Regions from separate parts of the Streptomyces sp. NPDC104831 genome, predicted to be linked through region 2. Evidence: predicted binding sites of a transcription regulator. Region 2 holds the regulator's gene; each other region holds the start of a gene.
What was found. The regulator HrcA, encoded in region 2, represses chaperone genes, less so after heat shock. The targets are predictions, from matches to a motif close to TTNGCACTCNGNNNNNCNGAGTGCNAA.
Positions count from the first base shown of each region.

Region 1: a site for HrcA is predicted at 2,788-2,814, ahead of groL (chaperonin GroEL). Genes of this name have one in related genera too.
Region 3: a site for HrcA is predicted at 2,010-2,036, ahead of groES (co-chaperone GroES). Genes of this name have one in related genera too.

Region 1 is NZ_JBVJOT010000010.1:147,625-151,596, forward strand. Features, by position in the region: gene ACZ63H_RS10210 (polysaccharide deacetylase family protein) at 1-881, shown strand, start outside; gene groL (chaperonin GroEL) at 1,003-2,625, opposite strand; gene ACZ63H_RS10220 (cold-shock protein) at 2,957-3,160, opposite strand; gene ACZ63H_RS10225 (MoaD/ThiS family protein) at 3,592-3,867, opposite strand; gene thrC (threonine synthase) at 3,864-3,972, opposite strand, start outside.
Region 2 is NZ_JBVJOT010000002.1:216,800-220,771, reverse strand. Features, by position in the region: gene ACZ63H_RS02365 (DUF3097 domain-containing protein) at 51-863, opposite strand; gene ACZ63H_RS02360 (MBL fold metallo-hydrolase) at 932-1,654, opposite strand; gene hrcA (heat-inducible transcriptional repressor HrcA) at 1,814-2,830, shown strand; gene dnaJ (molecular chaperone DnaJ) at 2,831-3,967, shown strand.
Region 3 is NZ_JBVJOT010000001.1:131,189-135,160, forward strand. Features, by position in the region: gene groL (chaperonin GroEL) at 1-1,436, opposite strand, end outside; gene groES (co-chaperone GroES) at 1,554-1,862, opposite strand; gene ACZ63H_RS00565 (polysaccharide deacetylase family protein) at 2,890-3,822, opposite strand; gene ACZ63H_RS00570 (THUMP-like domain-containing protein) at 3,913-3,972, shown strand, end outside.

The sequences.
Region 1 (3,972 bases), on a different contig from region 2:
TGCCCGGGGAGAAGCGGCTGGAGACGGAGAACGAGTACCGCGTCCGGGTACGCGCCGACCTGGACACGTCGCTGCGGACGTTCTCCGGCCACCACCTGCCCGCGCCGCAGCTGTTCGCCTACCCGTTCTCCGAGACGGCCGGACCGACCAACCTCACCGCCCGGAACACCGCCGTGCTGGACCGGCTGCTGCGGGAACGCTTCGTCGCCTCGCTGACCAACGTCTCCTCGCGCCCCCTGCCGGCCGGGCCCCGCGCGGCCGCCGCGCGCCGGGTGCAACGCCTGGAGGTGGTGCGCGCCACGTCCACGGACGCCTTCGTGAAGCAGCTGAACGAGTGGGTCTCCCGCTCCCCCGCCGAGGTCCCCGAGCCGCTGCGCAGCCCCGAGCAGTGGTGGTTCCCGGGCAGCCCGCCCGGCACCGGCCTCGCGGCGCTGACCGGCAAGGGGGTGGCGCGGGGCACGTACGTGTCGGCCGTCCACCTGCCCATGGGCACGGCGGACTGGAACACCTACCGGGTGACCGCCACCGTCGGCCGGCTCGGCGGCACCGGGACCGGCGCCTCGATCGGGGTCGGCCACGGCAGCCTGGACCCCGTCACGGTCACCGTCTCGGACACGGGGCTGCGGGTGACGGAACGCCCGGCCGACGGCACCGTACGCGTCACGACCACCCGGCTCACCCCGGCGACGGAACACCGGCTGACCCTGGAGGTCTCCCCCGGCCGGGTCCGCGTCACGGTGGACGGCGGCCACGCGGTGACGGCCCGGGCCACGAAGACCCCCGACCCGCCCCGCACCAGCGGCGGCGTGTCCCTGGCGGTGCGCAACGAGACGGCGAACGCCGCCTGGCCCCGCTTCACGGCCCTCCGCATCGCGCCCTGACCGCCCCCGTCCCCCAGGGCCGCGCCGGCCCACCCCGTGCACGCCGAAGGGCGGCACCCCCGGCCAGAAGCTGGGAGTGCCGCCCTTCGGTCGTGGGACCGGTGATCAACCCTCGGGTCGATCAGAAGTCCATGTCACCGCCCGGCATGCCGCCGCCGGCCGGGGCCGCGGCCTTCTCCGGCTTGTCGGCGATGACGGCCTCGGTGGTGAGGAACAGCGCGGCGATCGACGCGGCGTTCTGCAGCGCGGAGCGCGTCACCTTCGCCGGGTCGATGATGCCCTCGGCGACCAGGTCGACGTACTCGCCGGTCGCGGCGTTCAGGCCGTGGCCCGGGGTCAGGTTGCGCACCTTCTCCACCACGACACCGCCCTCGAGGCCGGCGTTCACGGCGATCTGCTTCAGCGGGGCCTCCAGGGCGATGCGCACGGCGTTGGCGCCGGTCGCCTCGTCACCCTCGAGCTCCAGCTTCTCGAAGACCTGCGAGGCCTGCAGCAGGGCCACGCCACCACCGGCGACGATGCCCTCCTCGACGGCGGCCTTCGCGTTGCGGACGGCGTCCTCGATGCGGTGCTTGCGCTCCTTGAGCTCCACCTCGGTGGCGGCACCGGCCTTGATGACGGCCACGCCGCCCGCGAGCTTGGCCAGGCGCTCCTGGAGCTTCTCGCGGTCGTAGTCCGAGTCGCTGTTCTCGATCTCGGCGCGGATCTGGTTGACCCGGCCGTTGACCTGGTCGGAGGAGCCGGCACCGTCGACGATGGTGGTCTCGTCCTTGGTGATGACGACCTTGCGGGCGCGGCCCAGGAGGTCCAGGGTCGCGTTCTCCAGCTTGAGGCCGACCTCCTCGGAGATGACCTCGCCGCCCGTGAGGATGGCGATGTCGCCGAGCATGGCCTTGCGGCGGTCGCCGAAGCCCGGGGCCTTGACGGCGACGGACTTGAAGGTGCCGCGGATCTTGTTGACGACCAGGGTCGACAGGGCCTCGCCCTCGACGTCCTCGGCGATGATCAGCAGCGGCTTGCCCGACTGCATGACCTTCTCCAGCAGCGGGAGCAGGTCCTTGACCGCGGAGATCTTGGAGTTGGCGATGAGGATGTACGGGTCCTCGAGGACCGCCTCCATGCGCTCCATGTCGGTCGCGAAGTAGGCGGAGATGTAGCCCTTGTCGAAGCGCATGCCCTCGGTGAGCTCGAGCTCCAGGCCGAAGGTGTTGCTCTCCTCGACGGTGATGACGCCTTCCTTGCCGACCTTGTCCATGGCCTCGGCGATCAGCTCGCCGATCTGGGTGTCGGCGGCGGAGATGGACGCGGTGGAGGCGATCTGCTCCTTGGTCTCGACGTCCTTCGCCTGCTCCAGCAGGGCGGCGGAGACGGCCTCGACGGCCTTCTCGATACCGCGCTTCAGAGCCATCGGGTTGGCACCGGCGGCGACGTTGCGCAGGCCTTCCTTGACCAGGGCCTGGGCGAGCACGGTCGCGGTGGTCGTACCGTCACCGGCGACGTCGTCCGTCTTCTTGGCGACTTCCTTGACCAGCTCGGCGCCGATCTTCTCGTACGGGTCCTCGAGCTCGATCTCCTTGGCGATGGAGACACCATCGTTGGTGATCGTGGGCGCGCCCCACTTCTTCTCGAGGACGACGTTGCGGCCCTTGGGGCCGAGCGTCACCTTCACGGCGTCCGCGAGCTGGTTCATGCCGCGCTCGAGGCCGCGCCGCGCCTCCTCGTCGAACGCGATGATCTTGGCCATGTGAAGTGGTCCCTCCAGGACTGGGGGTGATTCCTTCGGACCGCGCCCGCGCCCGCGACGGACGGCTCGCCGGCCTCGTGGTTCCTTGCCCCACCCGGCCTGCGGGCCTCACCGACCCGGTCCTTCACTGTCACTCTCACCTTCAGAGTGCTAACGCAATGATTAGCACTCGGCATGGTCGAGTGCAAGCGCCCGGCCGGGTGGGGAGCGTCCGTCAGCCGCCCGCGAACGCCGGAACCGGGGCCGGGCGAGGGGCGCGGCGAGGGCAGGGCGCGGGGCACGGCGAAGGGCCCGCACCCTTCGCGGATGCGGGCCCTTCACTCGAAAACATTCAGGCGGTGACGCGAACCATGTCGGCCTGCGGACCCTTCTGGCCCTGCGAGATCTCGAACTCGACCCGCTGGCCCTCTTCCAGGGTGCGGTAGCCGTCCATCTGAATCGCGCTGTAGTGGACGAAGACGTCCGCACCACCGTCGACCGCGATGAAGCCGTACCCCTTCTCCGCGTTGAACCACTTGACGGTGCCCTGAGCCATGCCTAACTCCCCTATTACTGGCCCTTGCACAGATCCACACTTCGCGGACCCGGGTCAGACCTCACCCCCCAACTGGTCGGGGGCGTGCGCCGGAACGCGTCGACCGCGGCTGAATGTATCTGTCCCACTGCCGTCTGCAACAGGTCAATCGGACGAGAATTCTGGACGTCAGGGGTCCGGAATATGGCGAGAATTCACCCGACTCCAGGGCAAGTCGGGCCCCATAAAAGCCACAAAAGCCGCGCAGAACCCGCACAACTTGGCTACTTCTTATCGGGCTCGCGGCATGAATCCAGGGCTCGCGACCATCCGGCCGCGACCGTGTTCCCCAACTCTACCGCGTTCAATCACGCAGAATTGCCCCCTCCGTTTCTCTTACGGAGGGGGCAATCGAGTGGACGGTCGGTGACCGGTCGCGCCGTCGGGAGGGCTCAGCCGCCGGCGACCGCGGGGATGATCGAGATCCCGGCGCCGTCGGGGGTCGCCGTCTGGAGGCCCTGCTCGAAGCGCACGTCGTCGTCGTTGACGTACACGTTGACGAACCGGCGCAGCTTGCCCTGGTCGTCCAGGACGCGGGCGGCGATCCCGTTGTGGTTCTTCTCCAGGTCCGCGATGACCTCGCCGAGCGTGGCGCCCTCGGCGGGGACCTCGGCCCGGCCGCCGGTGTAGGTGCGCAGGATGGTGGGGATGCGAACGGTCACGCTCATGCGAGGCCAGCCTCTCGGAAGGAGTCCAGGTTCGGGCGGATGGTGGCGGTCAGGCCGGTCCCGGCCACCGCGTCCAGGGTCTTCAGGCCGTCGCCGGTGTTGAGG
Region 2 (3,972 bases):
TGGACCGGCCGCCCGCCCGCCCGGGCGGCGGGTTCGCGGCCTTCCCGGCGTCAGGCCCCGCCGCCCGTGACGAAGTCGATCAGTTCCTCCACGCGTCCCAGCAGCTCCGGCTCCAGGTCCTTGTAGGACCCCACCCGCTTCAGGATGGCCTGCCACACCGCGCCCGTGTTCTCCGGCGGCCAGCCGAGGGCGCGGCAGACCCCCGTCTTCCAGTCCTGGCCCCTCGGTACCGCCGGCCATGCCTCGATGCCGAGCGAGGCCGGCTTCACCGCCTGCCAGATGTCGATGTACGGGTGGCCGACGACCAGGGTGTGCTCGCTGGTGACCGACCGCGCGATCCGCCATTCCTTCGTGCCCGGCACCAGGTGGTCCACGAGGACGCCGAGGCGGGCGTCGGGGCCCGGGGCGAAGGAGTCCACGACGGCCGGGAGGTCGTCCACGCCCTCCAGGTACTCCACGACCACGCCCTCGACGCGCAGGTCGTCGCCCCACACCTTCTCGACCAGTTCGGCGTCGTGCCGGCCCTCGACGTAGATCCGGCCCGCGCGGGCGACGCGTGCGCGCGCCTGCGGCACGGCGACCGAGCCGGACGCGGTACGCGCGGGACGTACCGGGGAGGCGGCCGGCCGGACCAGCGTCACGGCCCTGCCCTCCAGCAGGAAGCCGCGCGGTTCGAGGGGGAAGACGCGGTGCTTGCCGAAGCGGTCCTCCAGGGTCACCGTGCCCGCCTCACAGCGGATCACCGCCCCGCAGAAGCCGGTGCCGGCCTCCTCCACCACCAGGCCCGGTTCGGCGGCGACCTCCGGTACCGGCTGCGGCTTCTTCTTCCAGGGAGGGGTCAGGTCGGGCGAGTACTGGCGCATTCGGATGACGATAGGAGAAGCCGCGCGGCGGCAAGCGCGACACGCCGGAATCCGGGCGGGGACGCCGTTCAGATCACGCCGAACCGCGCCGCCAGCCCGTCCCGTTGGCGTCGTACGAACGCCGCGTCCACCACCGCCCCGTGGCCGGGCACGTACACCGCGTCCTCGCCGCCGAGCGCCAGCAGCCGGTCGAGGGCGTCCGGCCAGCGGGCGGGGACCGCGTCCGGGCCGGCCTGGGGCTCGCCGGACTCCTCGACCAGGTCGCCGCAGAAGACGACCTCCGGGGAGCCCGGGACCAGGACCGCGAGGTCGTGGGCGGTGTGGCCCGGACCCACGTTGGCCAGCAGCGCCTGGCGGCCGTCGCCGAGGTCGAGCGTCCACTCGCCGGACACCAGGTGCCGGGGCGCGACCAGCGCGTCCACCGCCTCGTCGGCGTCGGCCACCGGCAGCCCGTTGCGCACCGCGTCCAGCCGCAGTTCCGCCCGCCCGGACGCGAACACGGCGTCCAGCCCGACCGCCCCGTACACCTCCGCGCCGGCGAACACCGCGGCGCCGAACACGTGGTCGAAATGGGGGTGGGTGAGCGCGAGATGGGTCACACGGCCGCCCGCCAGTTCCTCCGCCCCCGCCCGCAGCCGGGCCCCCTCCGCCAGGCTCGAACCGGCGTCCACGAGCAGCGCCGTCCCCTCGCCCACGACCAGCCCCGCCGTGCAGTCCCAGCCCGGCAGCCGGCACCGCCCCACCCCGGCCGCCAGCCGTTGCCACCCCAGCTCTTCCCAAGTCACGGTCATACCGGCGACGCTAGCGGTAGGACCCGGTACGGCGGACCGACCTTGCCCGGTGCGTACCGGACGGCCGTACACTGGGCCGGGGAATGCTGGCACTCGTGTGGGAAGAGTGCCAGGGGGACGACCCGATGGGACGACGGACGACGTGCTGGAGGTGCGCGCATGCTGAGTGAACGCAGGCTTCAGGTACTGCGCGCCATCGTCCAGGACTACGTGGGCACCGAGGAGCCGGTCGGTTCCAAGGCGCTCACCGAGCGGCACAACCTCGGCGTCTCCCCGGCCACCGTCCGCAACGACATGGCGGCCCTGGAGGACGAGGGGTACATCGCGCAGCCGCACACCAGCGCGGGGCGCATCCCCACCGACAAGGGCTACCGCCTGTTCGTCGACAAGCTCGCGGGCGTCAAGCCGATGACCGCGCCCGAGCGACGGGCGATCCAGAACTTCCTGGAGGGCGCCGTCGACCTCGACGACGTCGTGGCCCGCACGGTGCGGCTGCTCGCGCAGCTGACCCGGCAGGTCGCCGTGGTGCAGTACCCGTCGCTGACCCGGTCCACGGTCCGGCACGTCGAGCTGCTCTCGCTCGCCCCGGCGCGCGTGATGCTCGTGCTGATCACCGACACCGGCCGGGTCGAGCAGCGTATGGTCGACTGCCCGGCCCCGTTCGGCGAGGCGTCGCTGGCGGATCTGCGGGCCCGGCTGAACAGCAGGGTCGCGGGCCGCCGGTTCACGGACGTGCCGAGGCTGGTCGAGGACCTGCCGGACGCCTTCGAGCCGGAGGACCGCGGTACGGTCTCCACGGTGCTCTCCACCCTGCTGGAGACACTGGTCGAGGAGAACGAGGAGCGGCTGATGATCGGCGGCACCGCCAATCTCACCCGCTTCGGGCACGATTTCCCCCTCACGATCCGCCCCGTCCTGGAGGCGCTGGAGGAGCAGGTCGTGCTCCTCAAGCTCCTCGGCGAGGCGAAGGAACCGGGCGTGACCGTGCGTATCGGGCACGAGAACGCCCACGAGGGACTCAACTCCACGTCCGTCGTGTCGGTCGGCTACGGTTCGGGCGGCGAGGCGGTTGCCAAGCTCGGCGTGGTCGGACCGACCCGCATGGACTACCCGGGAACGATGGGAGCGGTACGCGCAGTGGCACGGTACGTCGGACAGATCCTGGCGGAGTCGTAAGTGGCCACGGACTACTACGCCGTTCTCGGCGTGCGCCGCGACGCGTCGCAGGATGAGATCAAGAAGGCGTTCCGCCGGCTCGCGCGCGAGCTGCACCCGGACGTCAACCCGGATCCGAAGACCCAGGAGCGGTTCAAGGAGATCAACGCCGCTTACGAGGTGCTGTCGGACCCGCAGAAGAAGCAGGTCTACGACCTCGGCGGCGACCCGCTCTCGCAGTCCGGCGGCGCCGGCGCGGGCGGCTTCGGGGCCGGCGGCTTCGGCAACTTCTCCGACATCATGGACGCGTTCTTCGGCACGGCGTCGCAGCGCGGGCCGCGCTCGCGCACCCGGCGCGGCCAGGACGCGATGATCCGGATCGAGGTGGAGCTGGACGAGGCGGCCTTCGGGACCACCAAGGACATCCAGGTCGACACCGCCGTCGTCTGCACCACCTGCAACGGCGAGGGCGCGGCCCCGGGCACGTCCCCCCAGACGTGTGACATGTGCCGCGGCCGGGGCGAGGTCTCGCAGGTCACCCGGTCCTTCCTGGGCCAGGTCATGACCTCCCGGCCGTGCCCGCAGTGCCAGGGCTTCGGCACGGTCGTGCCGACCCCGTGCCCGGAGTGCGCGGGCGACGGGCGCGTCCGCTCCCGCCGCACGCTCACCGTGAAGATCCCGGCCGGTGTCGACAACGGCACCCGGATCCAGCTCGCGGGCGAGGGCGAGGTCGGCCCCGGCGGCGGCCCGGCCGGCGACCTGTACGTGGAGATCCACGAGCTGCCGCACCCGACCTTCCAGCGGCGCGGCGACGACCTGCACTGCACGGTCACCATCCCGATGACCGCCGCGGCGCTCGGCACCAAGGTGCCGCTGGAGACCCTGGACGGCATGGAGGAGGTCGACATCCGGCCCGGCACCCAGTCCGGCCAGTCGATCCCGCTGCACGACCGCGGTGTCACCCATCTGCGCGGCGGCGGCCGGGGCGACCTGATCGTGCACGTCGAGGTGCAGACCCCGACCAAGCTGGACCCCGAGCAGGAACGCCTGCTCCGCGAGCTGGCCAAGCTCCGCGGCGAGGAACGCCCCCAGGGCCAGTTCCAGCCGGGGCAGCAGGGACTGTTCTCGCGGCTGAAGGACGCCTTCAACGGGCGCTGAACCAC
Region 3 (3,972 bases), on a different contig from region 2:
TTGTAGCCCTGGCCCTTGTCCAGGTCCTTGACCTTGGACACGATGACGTAGCCCTCCTGGCCGGCGTTCTCGCCGATCCAGCGCAGCGGCTCGACCACGGCGTTGCGGACCACGGCGACACCGGTGGCCTCGTCGCCGGTCTTGTCGAGGTTGCCCTCGAGGACCTTGGAGGCGTGGACCAGAGCGGAGCCACCACCGGAGACGATGCCCTCCTCGACCGCGGCGCGGGTCGCGGAGATGGCGTCCTCCAGGCGGTGCTTCTTCTCCTTCAGCTCCACCTCGGTGGCGGCGCCGACCTTGATCACGCACACGCCGCCGGCCAGCTTCGCGAGGCGCTCCTGGAGCTTCTCGCGGTCCCAGTCGGAGTCGGTGTTCTCGATCTCGGCCTTGATCTGCGCGACGCGGCCCTGCACGTCCTCGGACTTGCCGGCGCCGTCGACGATCGTGGTGTCGTCCTTGGTGACGGTGATGCGGCGGGCGGAGCCGAGCACGTCGAGGCCGACCTGGTCGAGCTTGAGGCCGACCTCCTCGGAGATGACGGTGGCGCCGGTGAGGACGGCCATGTCCTGGAGCATCGCCTTGCGGCGGTCGCCGAAGCCGGGGGCCTTCACCGCGACGGCGTTGAAGGTGCCGCGGATCTTGTTGACGACCAGGGTCGACAGGGCCTCGCCCTCGACGTCCTCGGCGATGATCAGCAGCGGCTTGGAGGAGCCGGCCTGGATGACCTTCTCCAGCAGCGGCAGGAGGTCCGTGATGGCGGAGATCTTGCCCTGCGTGATGAGGATGTACGGCTCGTCGAGGACGGCCTCCATGCGCTCCTGGTCCGTCACGAAGTACGGCGACAGGTAGCCCTTGTCGAAGGCCATGCCCTCGGTGAAGTCCAGCTCCAGACCGAAGGTGTTGGACTCCTCGACGGTGATGACACCGTCCTTGCCGACCTTGTCCATCGCCTCGGCGATCAGCTCGCCGACCTGCTGGTCCTGGGCGGACAGCGCGGCGACGGCGGCGATGTCGGACTTCTCGTCGATCGGGCGCGCGGTGGCGAGCAGGTCGTCGGAGACGGCCTTGACCGCGGCGTCGATGCCCTTCTTCAGGGCGGCCGGGGAGGCACCGGCGGCGACGTTCTTCAGGCCCTCGCGGACGAGCGCCTGGGCGAGCACGGTGGCGGTGGTGGTGCCGTCACCCGCGATGTCGTTGGTCTTGGTCGCCACCTCCTTCACCAGCTGGGCGCCGAGGTTCTCGTACGGGTCCTCGATCTCCACCTCGCGGGCGATCGTGACACCGTCGTTGGTGATGGTGGGGGCGCCGAACTTCTTGTCGATGACGACGTTGCGGCCGCGGGGGCCGATCGTCACCTTGACGGTGTCGGCAAGCTTGTTGACGCCGCGCTCAAGGGCGCGACGGGCGTCCTCGTCGAACTTCAGGATCTTCGCCATGACAGCGGGAGCCCTCTCGGAAATCTGTAGGTGAAAAACGCCGCGCCCCGGGCGCCCGGCTTCTGTTCGATCGCGGGGGCCAGGGGCGCAGCTCAAGCGGAGAGTTGCTTGAGGTGATTACTTCTCGATGATCGCGAGCACGTCGCGAGCCGAGAGGACGAGGTACTCGTCGCCGTTGTACTTCACCTCGGTGCCGCCGTACTTGCTGTAGAGGACGACGTCGCCGACCTTGACGTCGAGCGGGAGCCGCTCGCCGTTCTCGAACCGGCCCGGGCCCACGGCGAGGACGGCGCCCTCCTGGGGCTTCTCCTTCGCGGTGTCCGGGATGACCAGGCCAGAGGCCGTGGTCTGCTCGGCGTCCAGCGGCTGGACCACGATGCGGTCCTCGAGCGGCTTGATGGCAACCTTGGAGCTGGCGGTCGTCACGATCCGACCTCCCCCTTCGGAGATCTCACGGGGTTAACTGTCTGAGGTGGCGACCAGGTCGATCCGTCGTCGCGGGTGCCGGACCTGCCCGTCGCGTTTGTTGGCACTCTCACCTGCGGAGTGCCAGAGCCGAGACTATGACCGGGGTTAGCACTCGGTCAAGCGGAGTGCCAATGCCGCGCGGCGCGGCGGTGGTGAATCGGCCGTCCCGGCGTTGACCGGAGGGCCGGCTCCTACGGAAGAAGCCGGAGGCAGCCCCTCGATCCGGGCCACCGTCAGGCCCCGCTCCCGGGCCGCTCCGAGGACGCGTGCCGTGCGTGCGCGCAGCGGGACGCCCGCCGGGCCGACGGGGCCCACGCGGACGATGCCGGCGGGGCCGAGGGGGCGGGTGAGGCCGGCCGGGGCGAGGGCCGCGCGCCACAGGGCGGTCGCCACGACGCCGCGGCCGGCCGCGGCGCACCGGGTGGCGGGGGCGTGGGCGCCTCAGGACAGGCGGAGCAGGCGGGGGCGGGCGCCGAGGCGGGTGCGGAGGCGGTCCGGCCGGCCGCGGATGCCGGCGCGCCGGGCGGCGTACGGCGGTCCGGCCGGGCCGGGTGGCCCACGCCGTGGTTCCCGATGCCGGGGGCGCACGGGCGGGCGGCGTGGCGGTCACCGGGGGCGGCGACGCCGGCGGGGAGCAGGGTGACCGGGAGCCGCAGTGCGCGGACCATGCCGGCGAGGCCGGGGTCGTCCTCGGCGCCGTCGTCGTAGGTGGGGAGGACGGCCGGGTGGCGGGTGGGGGCGTGGTCGACGACGGGGGGCGGGGCGGCTCCCCGGTGCGCGGCCGGCGGGCGGGCCGGCCGGGCCAGGGAGCCGGCGAGGGGACGGGCCGGGCCCCCGTGCCGGTGGTTCCGGCCGTCGGCAGTGGCGTGCGGGCGTACCCTCGCGGCGGCCTTCCTGCCGAGGCGTTCGAGGGGGTCGACGGACTGGGCGCAGCCCGTCAGGAGCAGGGCCGCGGCGAGGACCGCGGCCGGGCCCCGCGGGCGCCTCACAGGTAGTCCTCCAACCGGGCGACGGCATAGCCCTCGCGGGTGACCTTGTCCAGGAAGCGCCGCATGTCGTCCACCATGGTGCCGTTCCAGTCGTCCCGGCCGCGGAAGTGGGTGAGGACGATGTCGCCGGGGTGCAGGCGGCGGTCCCAGTCGCGGTACTCCCAGTGGTCGACGAAGACCTCCTCGTCCCAGATGGGCGCGTACTCGATGCCGCAGTCCTTGGCGGCGCGCAGGGTGTCGCCGTTGTAGTTGCCGTAGGGCGGCCGGAAGACGGTGGGCGCCTTGCCGAACTGCTTCTTCATGACGGTCTGCATGCCGCAGATCTCGTCCCGCTGCTCCTCGTAGGACAGGCCGGGCAGGTAGGGGTGGGTGAGGGTGTGGTTGTTGAGGGTGACGCCCTGGGCCTGCATCCGGCGGAAGTAGCCGTAGTCGTCCTCGATGACGTAGTTGCTGAGGAACGCGGTGTACGGCACCTTCAGCTCGCTCATCATGCGCAGGAACGCCGGGTCCTTCTCGGCGCCGTCGTCGATGGTGAGGAAGACGACCTTCTGCCGGGTGGGGACGGTGGTGAAGACCGGCGGGAGGTCCTCCTCCTCCTGGCCGTCCACCTCGAAGCCGTCCCGGGGGGTGATCCGGGGTTTGTCGGCGGGCGGGGCCGGAGGGGTGAGCGGGGCGCGGGCCAGGCCCCAGCGCCGGGCGGCGGCGGCCAGCCGGGCGTGTTCGGCGGCCTGGCGGGCGCGCGGGTCCCGGGGGTGGGCGGGGCCGCCGTGGGCCGGGGCGGGGGCGGGGTCGCCGGCGCAGCCGGACAGGAGGGCGGCCAGTGCGAGGGCGGTGGCGGCCGCGGCCGTCTTCGCGGCCCCGGCCCGGCTTCCGGCGTCCGCCTTCGCGACCCGTGCCCGACTTTTGTCATTTTGTACTACTTCTCGCATGGTGCCGGATCCTCCCAGGCCCCGGCCCGCGCCCCGGGCCGACACCGCCGCCGGGAGCGCGCCATCCACCGACTGGCCCACAATGAGCCGGTGAACGACCTCGCTCTGCTCCTCACCCCCGAAGGCCGCGCCCTCCTCGACGAGGTGCGC